Regions from separate parts of the Pseudomonas viridiflava genome, predicted to be linked through region 4. Evidence: predicted binding sites of a transcription regulator. Region 4 holds the regulator's gene; each other region holds the start of a gene.
What was found. Region 4 encodes FliA, which starts transcription of late flagellar genes. Its sites were predicted from a motif close to CTAAAGTTTNNNNNNNNNNNGCCGNTAA; they were not measured.
Positions count from the first base shown of each region.

Region 1: a site for FliA is predicted at 2,491-2,518, ahead of CFBP1590_RS28710 (methyl-accepting chemotaxis protein). Genes of this name have one in related genera too.
Region 2: a site for FliA is predicted at 1,495-1,522, ahead of CFBP1590_RS18295 (methyl-accepting chemotaxis protein). Genes of this name have one in related genera too.
Region 3: a site for FliA is predicted at 2,051-2,078, ahead of CFBP1590_RS02665 (methyl-accepting chemotaxis protein). Genes of this name have one in related genera too.

Region 1 covers NZ_LT855380.1:2,841,707-2,845,695, reverse strand. The annotation lists gene CFBP1590_RS12980 (WaaZ-like lipopolysaccharide core biosynthesis protein) at 1-301, shown strand, start outside; gene CFBP1590_RS28710 (methyl-accepting chemotaxis protein) at 397-2,313, opposite strand; partial or broken gene CFBP1590_RS28090 (hypothetical protein) at 2,632-2,836, shown strand; gene CFBP1590_RS12965 (ABC-F family ATPase) at 2,857-3,989, shown strand, end outside.
Region 2 covers NZ_LT855380.1:4,083,900-4,087,888, forward strand. The annotation lists gene CFBP1590_RS18280 (SMI1/KNR4 family protein) at 1-199, opposite strand, end outside; gene CFBP1590_RS18290 (TetR/AcrR family transcriptional regulator) at 621-1,229, shown strand; gene CFBP1590_RS18295 (methyl-accepting chemotaxis protein) at 1,612-3,243, shown strand; gene CFBP1590_RS18300 (aldo/keto reductase) at 3,324-3,989, shown strand, end outside.
Region 3 covers NZ_LT855380.1:562,424-566,412, forward strand. The annotation lists gene CFBP1590_RS02650 (chemotaxis protein CheA) at 1-53, opposite strand, end outside; gene CFBP1590_RS02655 (STAS domain-containing protein) at 96-386, opposite strand; gene CFBP1590_RS02660 (response regulator) at 410-778, opposite strand; gene CFBP1590_RS02665 (methyl-accepting chemotaxis protein) at 788-2,005, opposite strand; gene CFBP1590_RS02670 (hypothetical protein) at 2,303-2,545, opposite strand; gene CFBP1590_RS02675 (VOC family protein) at 2,633-3,091, opposite strand; gene CFBP1590_RS02680 (HIT family protein) at 3,213-3,647, shown strand; gene ycaC (isochorismate family cysteine hydrolase YcaC) at 3,741-3,989, opposite strand, start outside.
Region 4 covers NZ_LT855380.1:1,908,001-1,911,989, forward strand. The annotation lists gene flhF (flagellar biosynthesis GTPase FlhF) at 1-320, shown strand, start outside; gene fleN (flagellar synthesis regulator FleN) at 436-1,269, shown strand; gene fliA (RNA polymerase sigma factor FliA) at 1,266-2,006, shown strand; gene CFBP1590_RS09040 (chemotaxis response regulator CheY) at 2,262-2,636, shown strand; gene CFBP1590_RS09045 (protein phosphatase CheZ) at 2,656-3,441, shown strand; gene CFBP1590_RS09050 (chemotaxis protein CheA) at 3,475-3,989, shown strand, end outside.

The DNA of each region.
Region 1 (3,989 bases), 930 kb from region 4:
GGCCCTGCAACTTGCCCATCACCTTGGCTTCAGCAAGGTGTTTCTGGTGGGTTTCGACATGAATCAATCTGCAGGACGCTACTACGAAACATCTGGGGCCAGACTGTCCCCGTGCGGGCTTGACCAACACTATGAGTCGCGGATCCTGCCGTCCCTGAAACTGATGGCCAACTCGGTGATGGGTGACGACTTCCAGGTCTACAACCTGTCGGCGACATCCAGAGTACCGGACGACGTCATCCCCAGGCTGAGCCTGGAAGGTGTTCGACACATGCTGGGGCTTTCGAGCTATAACGGATGATGTTGCGGCATCGGAATGACCTGCGCCAACGACCAACAAAAAAGGCCTGCAAGCTGACGCTCACAGGCCTTTGATATCAGAACAGATCCTTTGGATCAGCTCACCTTGAAACGACCGACCAGCCCCTGCTGCTGTTCGGCCAGTCGTGCCAGCTCGCGGCTGGTGACGGCTGTCTGCTCGGCACCTGCGCTGACCTGAACCACCAGCGTGTTGATGTCGTTGACGTTGCGGTGGATCTCCTCGGCGACCAGGCTTTGTTCTTCGGCGGCCGAAGCCACCTGAATATTGCGATCACTGATCGACGCAATGCCTTCGGCGATTTCTTCCAGCAACTCACCGGCACGCACCACGTTGCTCGCGCCCTCCTTCGCTTTGCCCAGTGTTTCCTGCATGGAACTGGCGGCCCGATCAGAGCCGGACTGCAGGTTGGCAATCATGTTCTGGATGCTGACGGTGGAATCCTGGGTTTTCTTGGCCAGGTTCCTCACTTCGTCGGCGACCACGGCGAAACCACGGCCTTGCTCGCCTGCGCGGGCAGCCTCGATGGCAGCGTTAAGGGCCAGCAGGTTGGTCTGCTCGGCAACGCCACGAATCACATCCAGAACCGAAGAGATCGAATCGCTTTCACCCTTGAGCTCCCCAATGATCCGCGAGGTCTGTTCAGCCTGAACCTCCAGTCCCTGAATCAGGCTGATGGTGTTTTCGATTTCAGTCTTGCCCTGCAGAGTGCTGGCATTGACGCGCTGTGACATCTCGGCGGCATCGGTGGTGCTGCGTGCGACGTCCTTGACCGTGGCGCTCATCTCGCTGATGGCAGTGGCGACCTGGTCAGTGCCCTGACGTTGCTGTGCCACGTTGTTGCTGGTCTGCAGGGCTACGGCAGATGATTGCTCGGCCGCGGTGGCGACCTGTGCGGTGGCGCTGCCAATCTCGCGGATGACTTCGCTGATCTGCAGGGCCATGTTGTCAAGATTGCGAGCGATCTCTCCAAACTCATCCTTGCCCGTATAAAGAGTCCTGGCTGTCAGGTCACGGGTCGAAAGCGAGATCAGGGTGCGATTCACATCAACAACGGCGATCTTGATATTGCGAATGATGACCGATGCCAGCCACAGCACGGCAATCAACATCAGGACCACGATCGCGATTGCCACGTACAGACTGCGTTCGGCGTCGGTACGCTCATCACTGGCAAGACCCACCACCATCTGCCCCAGCTCCGCCTCCACCTTGGCCATCAAGTCGATGCGAACGGTGGCCAGGTTGAACCAGTCTTCCGGCTTGATATTGAGTGGATCACCCAGCGGCGTATCGAAACCCAGACGCTGCAGACGCGCCACTTCCAGTGAGCCGGGCTGTTGCAGAACGGCATCCAGCTTGTTCTTGAATTCGACAGGCGACCAGCGCTGGTAAGCTTCGAAATAGCCGGAGAACTCACCGAGGTTGCGGCTGAAGCGTGACAACAGTGCTGCGTCAAAGCGGTTCTGGTTGAACGCCAGACCGAGCAATACACGCTCTCGGCCAGCGCGTTCCTTCATATCCACGAACTGGTTGAGCGAGCTCAACCCGCGCAGGATCTGTGGATCGTCGATACTCGCTTCCAGAGAATAATTGAAGCCGATCAGGACTTTGATCAGGTCGGTAAAGCGGGCACCGGATTCGGTATTGTTGATTGCCTGCGAATCGACCTTGAGGCGCAGCGCGATCAGATCATCCAGCGCACGAAGCACCTTGTCCGGCGCAGGAATACCCTCGGTCGTTTGCGCTCGCATCACGCCAACCGCCTTGTCGGTTTCCTGGCGAAAGGTCTTCAGCTCGTTCTGCATGGACTTGCCACCACTGCCCAGAAACACGCCGCTGGCGCCGCGTTCACGCTGGATGGTAGTAACGACATCGCTCAGTTTCTGTGCAGCATTGGTAGCGGTAACAGCCCGGTTCATGGAACCGAGCGTATCGCTTTTGTCAGCCACAAAAATCCCCGCAAAGGCCAGAAAGCCAAGCAGAGGGAACATCAGAATAAGTAGCAGTTTGGTACTCAAAGGGGCGTTTCTAAGCATTGCAGACCTCATGACTTGCACACTTGTGGTTAAAACGACCTCGGGCGAACGTTCTATGAAGGTGACGTTTTCTAATAGCCGAAGATGATTCAGTAGCAGCCTGCCGTAGCCTGTTTTTTCCTCCGTTCGACTGTTTCGGCTGCAAAGTGCCAAGCTTGATCTGTGCGCGGAAATACCAGCAGGGGATGCCCTCAGGCAGTGCCCAACGTTACTTCGCGCCAGGCACGCAAGATGCGTGTGCCCTTGAGAATGTATCGACGCATATCTCCCTGGCCATACAACTGTCGCCATACCTATGCGACAATGCGCGCCATGTCTGGCATGAACCCCCGCATTTATCTCCCGGCAGCTCGGCCATAACGCGCTGATGCTGCTGTCGACGCATGCGCGATGGATCAACTCGAGCCCGGACTGGAGCGAACCGGAAAGGCTCCTGATTGGCCCTGAATGGGTCCCGGCCCAAATAAGCGCACCATAAGCTATTGATAGGTAAAGTAATTGATCTCCACAGCTAACATCACGATGCAGTTCGGCCCCAAACCCCTGTTCGAGAACGTCTCGGTCAAGTTTGGTGCCGGTAACCGTTACGGCCTGATCGGCGCGAACGGCTGCGGTAAGTCCACGTTCATGAAAATCCTGGGCGGCGATCTCGAGCCTTCGGGTGGTCAGGTGATGCTGGAGCCGAACGTGCGTCTGGGTAAGCTGCGCCAGGATCAGTTCGCCTACGAAGAATTCACTGTGCTCGACACGGTGATCATGGGTCACGAAGAGCTATGGAAGGTCAAGGCCGAGCGCGATCGCATCTACTCGCTGCCGGAAATGAGCGAAGACGACGGCATGGCCGTGGCCGAGCTGGAAACCGAGTTTGCGGAAATGGACGGCTACACCGCCGAGTCCCGCGCCGGTGAACTGCTGCTGGGTCTGGGTATAGGCATCGAACAGCACAACGGCCCGATGAGCGAAGTCTCGCCCGGCTGGAAACTGCGCGTACTGCTGGCGCAGGCGCTGTTCTCCGATCCTGAAGTGCTGTTGCTCGACGAACCGACCAACCACTTGGACATCAACACCATTCGCTGGCTGGAAAACATCCTGACCCAGCGTAACAGCCTGATGATCATCATCTCCCACGACCGTCACTTCCTGAACAGCGTGTGCACGCACATGGCTGACCTTGATTACGGCGAGCTGCGTCTGTTCCCGGGCAACTACGACGAATACATGACCGTGGCGACCCAGTCCCGCGAGCAGTTGCTGTCCGACAACGCCAAGAAGAAAGCGCAGATTTCCGAGCTGCAGTCGTTCGTCAGCCGCTTCTCGGCCAACGCTTCGAAAGCCAAGCAGGCCACCTCCCGCGCCAAGCAGATCGACAAGATCCAGCTGGCCGAGGTCAAGCCGTCCAGTCGCGTCAGCCCGTTCATTCGTTTCGAGCAGACCAAGAAGCTGCACCGTCAGGCGGTTGTGGTCGAGCGCATGGCGAAGGGTTTTGATGGTGTGCCGCTGTTCAAGGACTTCAGCTTCACCGTTGAAGCCGGCGAGCGCGTGGCGATCATCGGCCCGAACGGTATCGGCAAGACCACCCTGCTGCGCACCTTGGTCAACGAGCTGCAACCGGATGCAGGTTCGGTCAAGTG
Region 2 (3,989 bases), 2.2 Mb from region 4:
TCCATGCCACTTGTGCAATCTCGAACAAATCGACATGGCTGGAACCGGGGAGGATCACGGCCGGTTCGAAACTGGCATTCGCAACGTCACTCCCGCTCTTGAGAAAATCTATGTAAGCGGCAGGAAAAGGAAAATTCAAGCTGCGCTCGGCCTTGGCGATTTCAGCATCGGTGGGTACACGAAATGGGTCAGTGATCAAATTGAAGTACCTTCCTGAAAATTACACTCCAGCAGCGTAGCAAGAACTGTCTGGGTGAATGAAATTCGTAGATCAGGAACCTACCTTATTTATTAAATGCATACGCCCGCCTTTAACAAAACCCTGACTGCTGAAGAAGCACTGCCATCTGCTTCTGCCCGCAGGCCGTGGGAGCTATCGCAGGTTACGACGGCAGCGATGGGCTGCGTGGCGGCCCCAAGGTTCTATCTGACACACCGCATGCGCAGGCCTTGCTCCCGATTCCCGACAAATCGCCGGCAAGCCGCCTCCCACAGCTCGGTTTTTGCTGCGCGACGCCGCTACGTCGAAGACGTGGTGGCGCCTCCTACCAATATTGAGCCTCTCACAAACCCGGTGCTACCATGCGCGACCGCCATGCAGGCAAGGGAATATCCGGTTCATGAGCAGCATTCGCGAGCGCAATAAAGAACTCATCCTGCGCGCCGCCAGCGAGGAATTTGCCGACAAGGGCTTCGCTGCCAGCAAGACCAGCGATATTGCCGCCAAGGCCGGTGTCCCCAAGCCCAACGTCTATTACTACTTCAAGTCCAAGGAAAATCTGTACCGCGAGGTGCTGGAAAGCATCATCGAGCCGATCTTGCGTGCCTCCACGCCCTTCAATCCCGAAGGTGTGCCGGCCGAAGTACTCAGCCGCTACATTCGCGCCAAGATCCAGATTTCCCGAGACCTGCCGTTTGCGTCGAAAGTATTTGCCAGCGAGATCATGCACGGCGCGCCGCACCTGACGCCGGAGCAGATCGAACAGCTCAACGGCCAGGCCCGGCACAACATCGAATGCATTCAGGCGTGGATCGACAGCGGACAGATTGCCCCGCTCGACCCGCACCACCTGATGTTCACGATCTGGGCAGCGACCCAGACATACGCCGATTTCGACTGGCAGATCGCAACCGTGACCGGCAAGGCCACGCTGGAAGACAGCGATTACGAGGCGGCGACCCGCACCATCCTGCGTCTGGTGCTCAAGGGCTGTGAGCCAGACAGGTAGCGCTGCGAAAAACGCTTTCCCCAAAACGCAAAAAACCCGCCGAAGCGGGTCGTTCCTGCACATGTCCATCCCGACATCCTGTCAGTAGCCTCCTGGCAATGGCCGATCCTCCGTGATCGCTGCATCGTTCCTTCGCTGCAGTTGTTGAATTGGATCCTACATTCACTCTGGGTCCTCCGATAGAGCCAATGACGCCTGTTGGTGTAAGCCTTTCGCTATGGTGCTCGAATAGTTCCGTAACACGGCAAATAAATGTGACGGTTATCTCATGTTTGGTCATGATGCGCCGAGAAGCTGGAGAGGCCCTGAGATCAGGCGTTAGCGCCGGTCGGTCTGTCAGCTGCAAAGAAGAAAAAGAAAAATAACGTATGGGGTCGAGATCATGAATATGCGCAGTCTTTCCATCAGCCGCCGGTTATGGCTGATTCTCATCGTTTCTGTGCTGATGCTCTTTGTCCTCGCAGCCACCCTGCTCAAGCAGATTCACGACGATCTGTATCAGGCCAAGGCCGAGAAGACCATGCACGTGGTCCAGACCGCCAGTGGCATTCTTACCTACTATCAAGGCCTGGAAGCCGCTGGCACCATGCCCCGCGAGGCCGCTCAGCAGCAGGCCTTGAAAGAAATCAAAGGGTTGCGTTACAGCCAGAATGACTATTTCTGGATCAACGATCTGCAGCCCGTGATGATCATGCACCCCACCAATCCCAAGCTCGAAGGCCAGAACCTGTCGGCCATCCGAGACCCGGACGGTTTCGCGGTGTTCAACGAAATGGTCACCGTCGTCAAAAGCAAGGGCGCCGGTCTGGTCAACTATCGCTGGCCCAAGCCCGGCGCCACCGATCCGGTGAAAAAGACTTCTTACGTCCAGCTGTTTCAGCCCTGGGGCTGGATCCTCGGCTCCGGCGTGTACGTGGACGATGTGGCCGCAGAGTTCAAGGCGCAGATGTGGAACGCCGGGATCTTCATCGCAGGCATCGTAGTCGTCATGATCCTGATGCTGACCCTGATCGTGCGCAGCATCGTTCGTCCTCTCCGAGCGGCCGTCAGCGCGATGGGCAACATTGCCAGCGGCGAAAGCGATCTGACCCGCACCCTGGAAACCCATGGCAGCGACGAGATCACTGAACTGGGTACTCATTTCAACGCCTTCATCGCCAAACTGCGCAACGTGGTAGGCCAGTTGCAGAACTCTGCCGTGGCACTTGGCCAGGCATCCACCGATCTGGGCAGCAACGCCGAACAGGCGCAGAACCGCAGCCAGCAGCAATCGGAGCAGATGGATCTGGTGGCCACCGCTGTCAACGAAGTGACCTACGGCGTGCAGGACGTGGCCAAGAATGCCGAACACGCTGCCAGTGAAATGCGCAATGCCGAATCCCAGGCGCAACAGGGTCAGGTCAACATCGACAACAGCCTGCGCCAGATCGAACACCTCTCGGGCACGATCGGCCAGGCGGTGGAAGTCATGCACACGCTGTCCAGCGAAAGCACCCAGATTGGCGGTGTGCTGGAGGTGATCAGCTCGATTGCCGAGCAGACCAACCTGCTGGCTCTGAACGCGGCCATCGAAGCGGCACGCGCGGGCGAACAGGGTCGCGGCTTTGCCGTGGTGGCAGACGAAGTACGCCTGCTGGCGCAACGGACCCAGAAATCCACAGCCGAAATCCAGGCGATGATTGAACGTCTGCAGCGGCACTCGGACGCGGCAGTCAAGGTCATCGGCGACAGCAGTCGCTCCTCGCAGCTGACCATCGAGCAGGCCAATCAGGCGGGTCAGAGCCTGAGCTCGATCAGCCAGGCCTTGCGCAACCTCAACGGCCTGAACGCCTCCATCGCCAGCGCCACGCTGCAACAATCCCACGTGGTCGATGACATCAACCAGAACGTCACCCAGGCTGCGCAACTGTCGCAGAGCACCGCGCTGGCCGCCGAACAGTCCACCACGGCCAGTCAGCACCTGAGAAGGCTGAGCGAACAGTTGAACGACCTGCTGAAGCAATTCCGCGTGTAATTGATCGGTTGGAAGGTCTGCATGGGAACCTCCAGCAGACCCCGTTGCCTGAGACCTGTTCACTAACTACAGGGGGTCACATGCGCACACTGGAATTGGCAGGCAGCACCGTGCCAGTGCTGGGTCAAGGCACCTGGCACATGGGTGAAAAAGGTCATTTACGCTCGGCCGAAATTGCCGGGCTGTGTCGCGGCATCGAACAGGGCCTGACCCTGATCGACACCGCTGAAATGTATGCCGACGGCGGCGCCGAGGAAATCGTAGGGCAAGCCATTGCCGGGCAACGCGACAAGGTGTTCGTCGTCAGCAAGGTCTATCCACACAACGCCAGCCGCACAGGAATTCCAAAAGCCTGCGAAGCCAGCCTTCGTCGGATGAATACCGATTACATCGATCTTTATCTGCTGCACTGGCCGGGCCAGTACCCGCTGACCGAGACCGTCGAAGCGTTCGAACGTCTGCGCGAGGAAGGCAAGATCGGTGCCTGGGGCGTTTCCAATTTCGACGTGCCGGACATGATCGAGCTGGACAACCCGCGTTGCGCCACCAATCAGGTGCTGTACAACCCGGAGCAGCGTGGCATCGAGTTCGACCTGATGCTGTGGAGCGCCAATCGTCACTTGCCGCTGATGGCGTACTGCCCGATCGGCCAGGCGGGTGATCTGCTGTACCACCCTGCCCTGCATGAAATCGCCAATCGCCACAGCGCCACGCCTGCGCAGATATCGCTGGCATGGGTGCTGCGC
Region 3 (3,989 bases), 1.3 Mb from region 4:
TCACGCGCCTCGACGATGAACGTCTGCTGTGCCTGATCAAGATTAATGCTCACGTGAACTTCCTTTTCGATCACTGAACCACACTGCAACGGGCGCTAAGCGAAGGCGCCCGGATGACACAGTTCGAATGTTTCCACGACCGCCTTGCTCTGCCCGGTCAGGCTGAGTGCGGTGCCGGTTTTGCCAGCCTCGCGCTCGATGACCGCCAGCAGTTGAAACCCTGCGCCGTCCATTTCGGTCACCTGCGACAGGTCAATCTCCATGCGCGGCGCATTACCCATCTGCGGCAGTAGTCCGGCAGCGAGTTCGGTCACGGTGTAAATCGTCAGTTCGCCATCGATGCTGACACGCAGGGTGTCAGCAGTGACTTCGCTCAACATCGACATGCTGGCCTCCGTGGCCCGGACACTCAGGGCAGAATGAGCTTGGAGACCGCAGCCAGCATCTGTGCAGGCTGGAACGGCTTGACCACCCAGGCCTTGGCACCAGCGGCCTGGCCTTCGGCCTTCTTGGATTCCTGCGACTCGGTGGTCAGCATGATGATCGGCGTGAACTTGTAACTGGCCAGCTTCTTCACTTCCTTGACGAAGGTGATGCCGTCCATGTTCGGCATGTTCACGTCGCTGATGATCAGGTGCACCTTCTGCCCGCTGAGCTTGCCCAGTGCATCCTTGCCGTCGCAGGCCTCGATCACATCGTATCCAGCACTTTTCAGCGCAATGCCGACGACCTGCCGAACGCTGCTCGAGTCGTCGACCACCAATACACTCTTAGCCATGATTCGCTCCTAGAAGAACGTGATTTCCTGAGAATTCTGTTGCGCTGCCGATTCGCCGCGGTGCGTGCGGCGCTGTTCGTCAGTGGCGTAAGTGGACTCCATGCGCGCCAGCCACTCGCGGGCATTGATCGCGACGGCCTCGTCCGGAGACTGGCTGGACTGCTGCAAATGGGTGTGCAGCGAGTCGATGTTGTCGCGCACATGGGTGAGGATCTGACTGACCCGGTCCTGGAACTGCAGGCTGACCAGCACCTCGGTCATCTCGTCGCGAATGCCGTAGCTTTCCTGTTTCAGCAGGTCGGCGGATTCGGCCAGGCGTCCGGTAATGCTCTGGAAACGCTGCAGCACATGCTGGATGCTTTGTTCGGACTCGGCCACCGAATGGCTGTCCTGATCCGCGCCGCTGGAGGCAGCCTGAACCAGTTGGGTAATGGCGTTGTTGATGATGTCGACCTTGGCCGACATCTGCTGACCGGTCTCGCTGGACTTGCTCGACAGGCTGCGCACCGCATCGGCCACCACCGCAAAGCCTCGCCCGGCTTCACCGGCACGCGCTGCTTCGATGGCCGCATTGAGGGCCAACAGGTTGGTCTGCGCCGCGATGGCTGCAACGTCGGCCGCCATGGTACGCAGCTCACCGGTATAGGCCGTGAGGCTGCGCACCTGGGTCAGCGTCTCGTCGCGGCTGGCCTGCGTGGCTTTCAAGGAATCAATGACCTGGCTCAGCTCGCTGTCGCTCTGCGCCAGCACCTTGAGCGCGCCGTCCGCATTCTGCCCGTCCAGCTCACCCGCAGCCTGCTGCGAAGCCTGAACGGTCTCCTGCAGCCGCTCGGAAATGCCCGTGAACCGACTGGTCAGCTCAACAATGGCGGTCTCGGTCTGCTGACGCGAGCTTTCGACCTGCTTGGCCCAGATCGGCATCGCACCCAGCAACACTTCATTGAGCTGCGCCCGAGAAGCCTTCGCGCCGATTGCAGCGTCATTGGCCTGATGCTGTGTGAGCGTATCCGCCGTCAGACGCACGGCCTGTTCACGTTGCGAACGCGCACTCCACACCCCGGCACCCACGCCGAGAATGGCCAGTACGACGCATGCAGCAAGATTGGCAGAGGAGGCGCCCGACTGAGTCAGAATCCAGGCAATGGCCGGAATGACCGGGACCAGCGGAAACCAGAGGAAGCGGGGATGACTTTGACCTGGAGTACTACCGTACTGACTCGACGTCATGGGTTCGATCCTTGAACATTACAGCGGATGGAAGCAACTTAGGGGTTATCTGCCTCGATCATGGCAACTTTAGAGCGCACAGACGCCACCCGTCCGATTGATGACAGTTGGGTGACCAAGTGCATGATGTGCCTGAGTATTAGGTTTAGCTGTGATTCTGAGAATTGCGAGGGGAGGGAGATTTTGTACAGCGTCGCGGCTAACGTCGGGTTGTGGGAGGCCCTCCTCGACGCAGCGGCGTGGAGCAGAAAAGACGCCTATATGTCTTTGATACAGCGCGCGCTCGCAGTAAAAAAATCAGGCGCGTTGTTCGCGATGGCGCTGCCATTCCTCCCAGCAGTTCTCCGCAACGATATCCGGATAGCCCCGCTCCTGTTCCATACTGAGCGCGACACTGAACCTAACCGCCATGCACGTCGCCTTGTCCCGGATGCCGATAACTTCCTCCTCCGTGAGTGGCGAGCCTTTTTCGTTTTCTACGGCTGTAAGAATGGCTACCAACGCAGGTATGAAAACAAGGCAAATCGGATCGGTTTCCATGGGGGTCTCCAAGATTTTTCGCACCCTAGCAGAGTGGCAGAGCGGTCCTGACGCTTGCTCACAGTCAGGCAATGTGTGTGTTACATGCTAATCCGCAAACGCCGCCTCGATAAACGCCTCCAGCGTCTTCTCCTCCAGAATCTCCATCGAGAAATGCCCGAACCGCTTGGGCAGCCAGATGATTCTTCCCCCGGATGGCGTTTGCAGGTTCGAGCGTGCCAGCGGCTTGCCGTTCTCGTCTTCCGGCTGCACACCGGCTGCGATCAGTTCGTCGTAAACCTTCTCGATATCTGGCGTCGAATAACAATGCCGATAAATCATGCCCTCGCCTGACGTATCCAGCAGCTCCTTCAGATTCCCCGCCAACGGCTGGACCAGCATGAAACGCTCCGTGCCGATCATCGCGATGGCATAACGCACATGCAGACCGCCGCGTTCCCAGATCAGGGTTTTGGAGATTCTGGCTTGCAGGACGCGCGCGTAATAAGCGCAGGCTTCTTCGAGGTCGGTGACGAGGACGTCGATGTGGCTGAATTTTAGGTCCATTGAAAAGTGTTCCTGCTGGTGCGGTGAATGACAAAGTGCCTGCAATCTCGCACGCCTGAGGTGCGCTGTCATATTCTCCCGCTGTGAGTCAGGTGCAGATGAAGAACCAGAGGATGGACATATGACCGAGTGGGACATCTTTGAGACAGGGCACTGGCGTGTCAGCCATCGACGTGATGCGCGATACAACGGCTATCTGATGGTTGCGTCCGTTGCGTCGGCGTCTGACCTGACAGACGTTGCCGACGAGGCGCTGGCTGAGCTGGGAGGTGTTTTGCGCAGGACCGAACAGCTTCTGATGCGGGCGTATGAACCCTGGAAAGTGATCGTCTACAAACTGGGTTTCTCGGCAGGCTTCAATTTGCATTTTCATGTAGTGCCAGTAACGAAAGCATTGCTTGCAGAGATAGCCGCTCATCCTGGATATGCCGCTGAGCCGGATGGGAATGACGTGATACTTTTTCTGAGTCGTGAGTATTGCGAGCGGATGCTGAATGGGGAGGAGAGGGTGAATCAGATTGGCGAGGTAGACAGGCTGAAGGAAATGCTGGACTGATCGTGGCGCATTAAACACGCGGTGGCATCGCTTTAGTCTGGCTTGATATCGAGGTGCATGCAGCAGGGCAAAATGCCCTCCTGCGACGATCTGTCAGCGTGCAGTCAAGGCTGCGTAGCTGTTCATCAGGTTGCGGTAGTTCGGAATACGCTGGGACAGCAGATTGCCCAAGCCTTCGATATCGTTGCGCCAGTCGCGCTGCAACTCACACGCCACCGAGAACCAGTTCATCATCTGCGCGCCTGCTTGCGTCATGCGGTTCCAGGCGGCCTGCTGCACAGCTGTATTGAAGGTGCCGGACGAGTCAGTCACCACAAACACATCGAAGCCTTCAGCCAGCGC
Region 4 (3,989 bases):
TCCTGGCCACAACCAGCCAGAAGCAGGTACTGACGGCGGCTTATCACAGTTACAAGCGTTGTGGCCTGGCCGGATGCATTTTGACCAAGCTGGATGAAACCGCCAGCCTGGGTGAAGTTCTGAGCCTGGCAATCAGTCACGAATTGCCGGTGGCCTACCTCACGGACGGACCACGGATTCCTGACGATTTGCACATCCCGCGTCGCCACCAGTTGGTGAGTCGCGCGGTCAGCGTGCAAATGCAGGACGAGCCTAGCGAAGAAGCGATGGCTGATATGTTTGCCGACCTCTATCACTCACCTGGCAAAAGGGTAGGTTAAGTGATGGAGACTATTGGAATGTCCCTGCATCGATGGTCTGCCAGGCATTGTTCGTTCGCGAACGTGCAGCCCCCAATGTGGCTTCGGTCTACGCAAGACAAGGTAAAGAAATAACATGGGCAGCATGCATCCCGTACAGGTTATTGCGGTGACTGGCGGCAAAGGTGGCGTCGGTAAGACTAACGTGTCAGTGAACCTCTCACTGGCCCTGGCTGAGCTCGGTCGACGCGTCATGCTTCTTGACGCCGATCTGGGTCTGGCAAATGTCGATGTCCTGCTGGGGCTGACACCCAAACGCACGCTCGCCGATGTCATAGAAGGCCGTTGCGAGTTGCGCGACGTGCTTCTCCAGGGGCCGGGCGGCGTGCGCATCGTGCCTGCCGCTTCCGGCACCCAGAGCATGGTTCATCTGTCGCCTGCCCAGCATGCCGGTCTGATCCAGGCGTTCAGCGAGATTGGCGACAACCTCGATGTGCTGGTGATCGACACGGCAGCCGGCATTGGTGAATCGGTGGTCAGCTTTGTACGCGCCGCGCAGGAAGTCCTGCTGGTGGTCTGCGACGAGCCGACGTCCATCACCGATGCCTACGCACTGATCAAGTTGCTCAACCGCGACTACGGCATGAATCGTTTCAGGGTGCTGGCCAACATGGCCCAGAGCCCTCAGGAAGGCCGCAATCTGTTCGCCAAGCTGACCAAGGTCACGGACCGCTTTCTGGATGTTGCGCTGCAGTATGTCGGGGCTGTGCCCTACGACGAATGCGTGCGCAAGGCCGTTCAGAAACAGCGTGCCGTCTACGAAGCCTTCCCGCGCTCCAAATGCGCGCTGGCATTCAAGGCCATTGCCCAGAAGGTCGACACCTGGCCGTTGCCGGCCAACCCACGGGGTCACCTTGAATTCTTCGTCGAACGACTCGTTCACCAGACCAGTGCGGGGCCTGTCCAATGACAGCGAGCGGCTATCAGATGTACAGCAAGGCTTCCCGGAATTCGCAGTACGAGCTGATCGAGCGTTATGCGCCTCTGGTCAAACGTATCGCCTATCACCTGCTGGCTCGCCTGCCAGCCAGTGTGCAGGTCGAGGACCTGATTCAGGCCGGCATGATCGGTCTGCTCGAAGTCTCGACCAAATACGATTCCACCAAGGGTGCGAGTTTCGAGACCTATGCGGGTATCCGTATTCGTGGCGCCATGCTCGACGAAGTGCGCAAGGGTGACTGGGCGCCTCGCTCGGTCCACCGCAATACGCGCATGGTGAGCGACGCAATTCGCGCAATTGAAGCGAAAACCGGACGTGACGCTAAAGATCACGAGGTTGCTGCCGAACTCCAGTTGAGTCTCGATGATTATTACGGGATTTTGAATGACACCTTGGGCAGCCGCCTCTTCAGTTTCGACGACCTGCTTCAGGACGGCGACCATGAAGGGCTGCACGAGGACGGTGCCAGCGGTTCGCTTGAACCGTCACGGGACCTGGAAGACGAGCGCTTCCAGGCAGCCCTGGCCGATGCGATTGCCAATTTGCCGGAGCGTGAGCGTCTGGTCTTGGCGCTGTACTACGACGAAGAGCTGAACCTCAAGGAAATCGGAGAGGTCCTGGGGGTCAGCGAATCGCGGGTCAGTCAGTTACACAGCCAGTGCGCAGCTCGTTTGCGAGGGCGTTTGGGGGAGTGGCGAGCGCGTTGACAGTCAAGGTGCGGCCTGGTCCGCACATTGGCTTCAAGCCGGCTGTGCAGAGCGTTACGTGGTAACAGGATAGACAAGGCAGGAGCCTGTCGGGCGGTGCCTCGATGGGCTGTTCGTTCAGGTCTGTACCTGTCGTTTTGCCAAGCCCGTCGTCGTTTCGTACAGCCGGGGGTGTGCTGTGCCAGTATTGAGTGAACAGCGTGTTCAGGTGCTGAACGCGTTAAAGACTGCTTGGAGGTCGAATTGGACAAGAACATGAAAATCCTCATCGTTGATGACTTCTCAACGATGAGGCGGATCATCAAGAACCTGTTGCGTGATCTGGGGTTCACCAACACATCGGAAGCGGACGACGGTCTGACCGCGCTGCCGATGCTGCAGAGCGGCGCCTTTGACTTTCTGGTGACGGACTGGAACATGCCTGGCATGTCCGGTATCGATCTGTTGCGCCAGGTCCGTCAGGACGAGCGCCTCAAGAGCCTTCCCGTGCTGATGGTCACCGCTGAAGCCAAGCGTGAGCAGATCATCGAAGCTGCACAGGCCGGGGTGAACGGTTACGTGGTCAAGCCATTCACGGCTCAAGCGCTGAAAGAGAAGATCGAAAAGATCTTTGAACGCGTCAATAGCTGATGCATGCCGCGAGGGCGCTATGGATAACAATGATTCGATGGCCGACTTTGAGTCGACCCTGAAAAGACACGCGCAGGAACTCGTCACCAGCCTTGAAAAAGGTCGTTTCGGCGAAGCTGTGCAACTGATCCATGAGCTCAACCAGACACGCGACCGCGGCCTTTATCAGGAAGTGGGCAAGCTGACTCGTGAGCTGCACAGTGCAATCGTCAACTTCCAGATCGATCCGCACATGCCTCAGGCCGAGGAGGTATCGCAGATCACGGATGCCACCGAGCGTCTGGGTTACGTCGTGCGGCTGACCGAAAATGCGGCCAACCGCACCATGGATCTGGTCGAGGAAAGCACGCCGGTCATGAACGGTCTGAGCGCCGACGCGAAGGCGTTGAGTGAAGACTGGGGGCGCTTCATGCGCCGCGAAATCGGTGCCGAGGAATTTCGCGATCTCGCCAAGCGGGTCGATGGTTTTCTGACGCGTACCGAGAAGGAAACTCACGAGGTTTCCGCGCACCTCAATGACATTCTGCTCGCCCAGGATTACCAGGACCTCACCGGTCAGGTGATCAAGCGTGTCACGCAGTTGGTCACTGAAGTGGAAGGCAATTTGCTCAAGCTGGTGCTCATGGCCAGCCATGTCGATCGCTTCGCAGGCATCGAACATGACGAAGAATCCATCCTTGCAGAAAAAGATCCTAAAAAACATCTCGCCAAGGGTGAAGGTCCGCAGATTCATGCCGATAAACGTGAAGACGTCGTATCCGGACAGGATGATGTAGACGATCTGCTATCGAGCCTCGGCTTCTAGGTCTGTTGACGGTTAATTTTAGGGAGCACCCCCATGAGCTTCGGCGCCGATGAAGAAATCCTTCAGGATTTTCTGGTAGAGGCCGGCGAAATTCTGGAGCAGTTGTCAGAGCAATTGGTCGAGCTGGAAAGCCGACCGGATGATGCTGATCTGCTCAATGCAATTTTTCGCGGTTTTCACACTGTAAAAGGGGGCGCCGGCTTCCTCCAGCTCCATGAGCTGGTGGAGTGCTGCCATATCGCCGAAAACGTGTTCGACATCCTTCGCAAGGGTGAGCGGCGCGTTGATTCCGAGCTCATGGACGTGGTCCTGGAAGCACTGGACACCGTCAACAGCATGTTCGGCCAGGTGCGCGAACGTACTGACCTGACGCCTGCGACGCCGGAACTGCTGGCGGCGCTGTCGCGTCTGGCTGAACCACAATCCAATGATGCGGTTGCCGAGCCTGAACCTGTGGCCGAGGCAACTGAAGTGCCTGCTCCGGTTGCCGAGGCGGCTGGCGGCGACGACATCACCGACCACGAATTCGAACAGCTGCTCGATTCGCT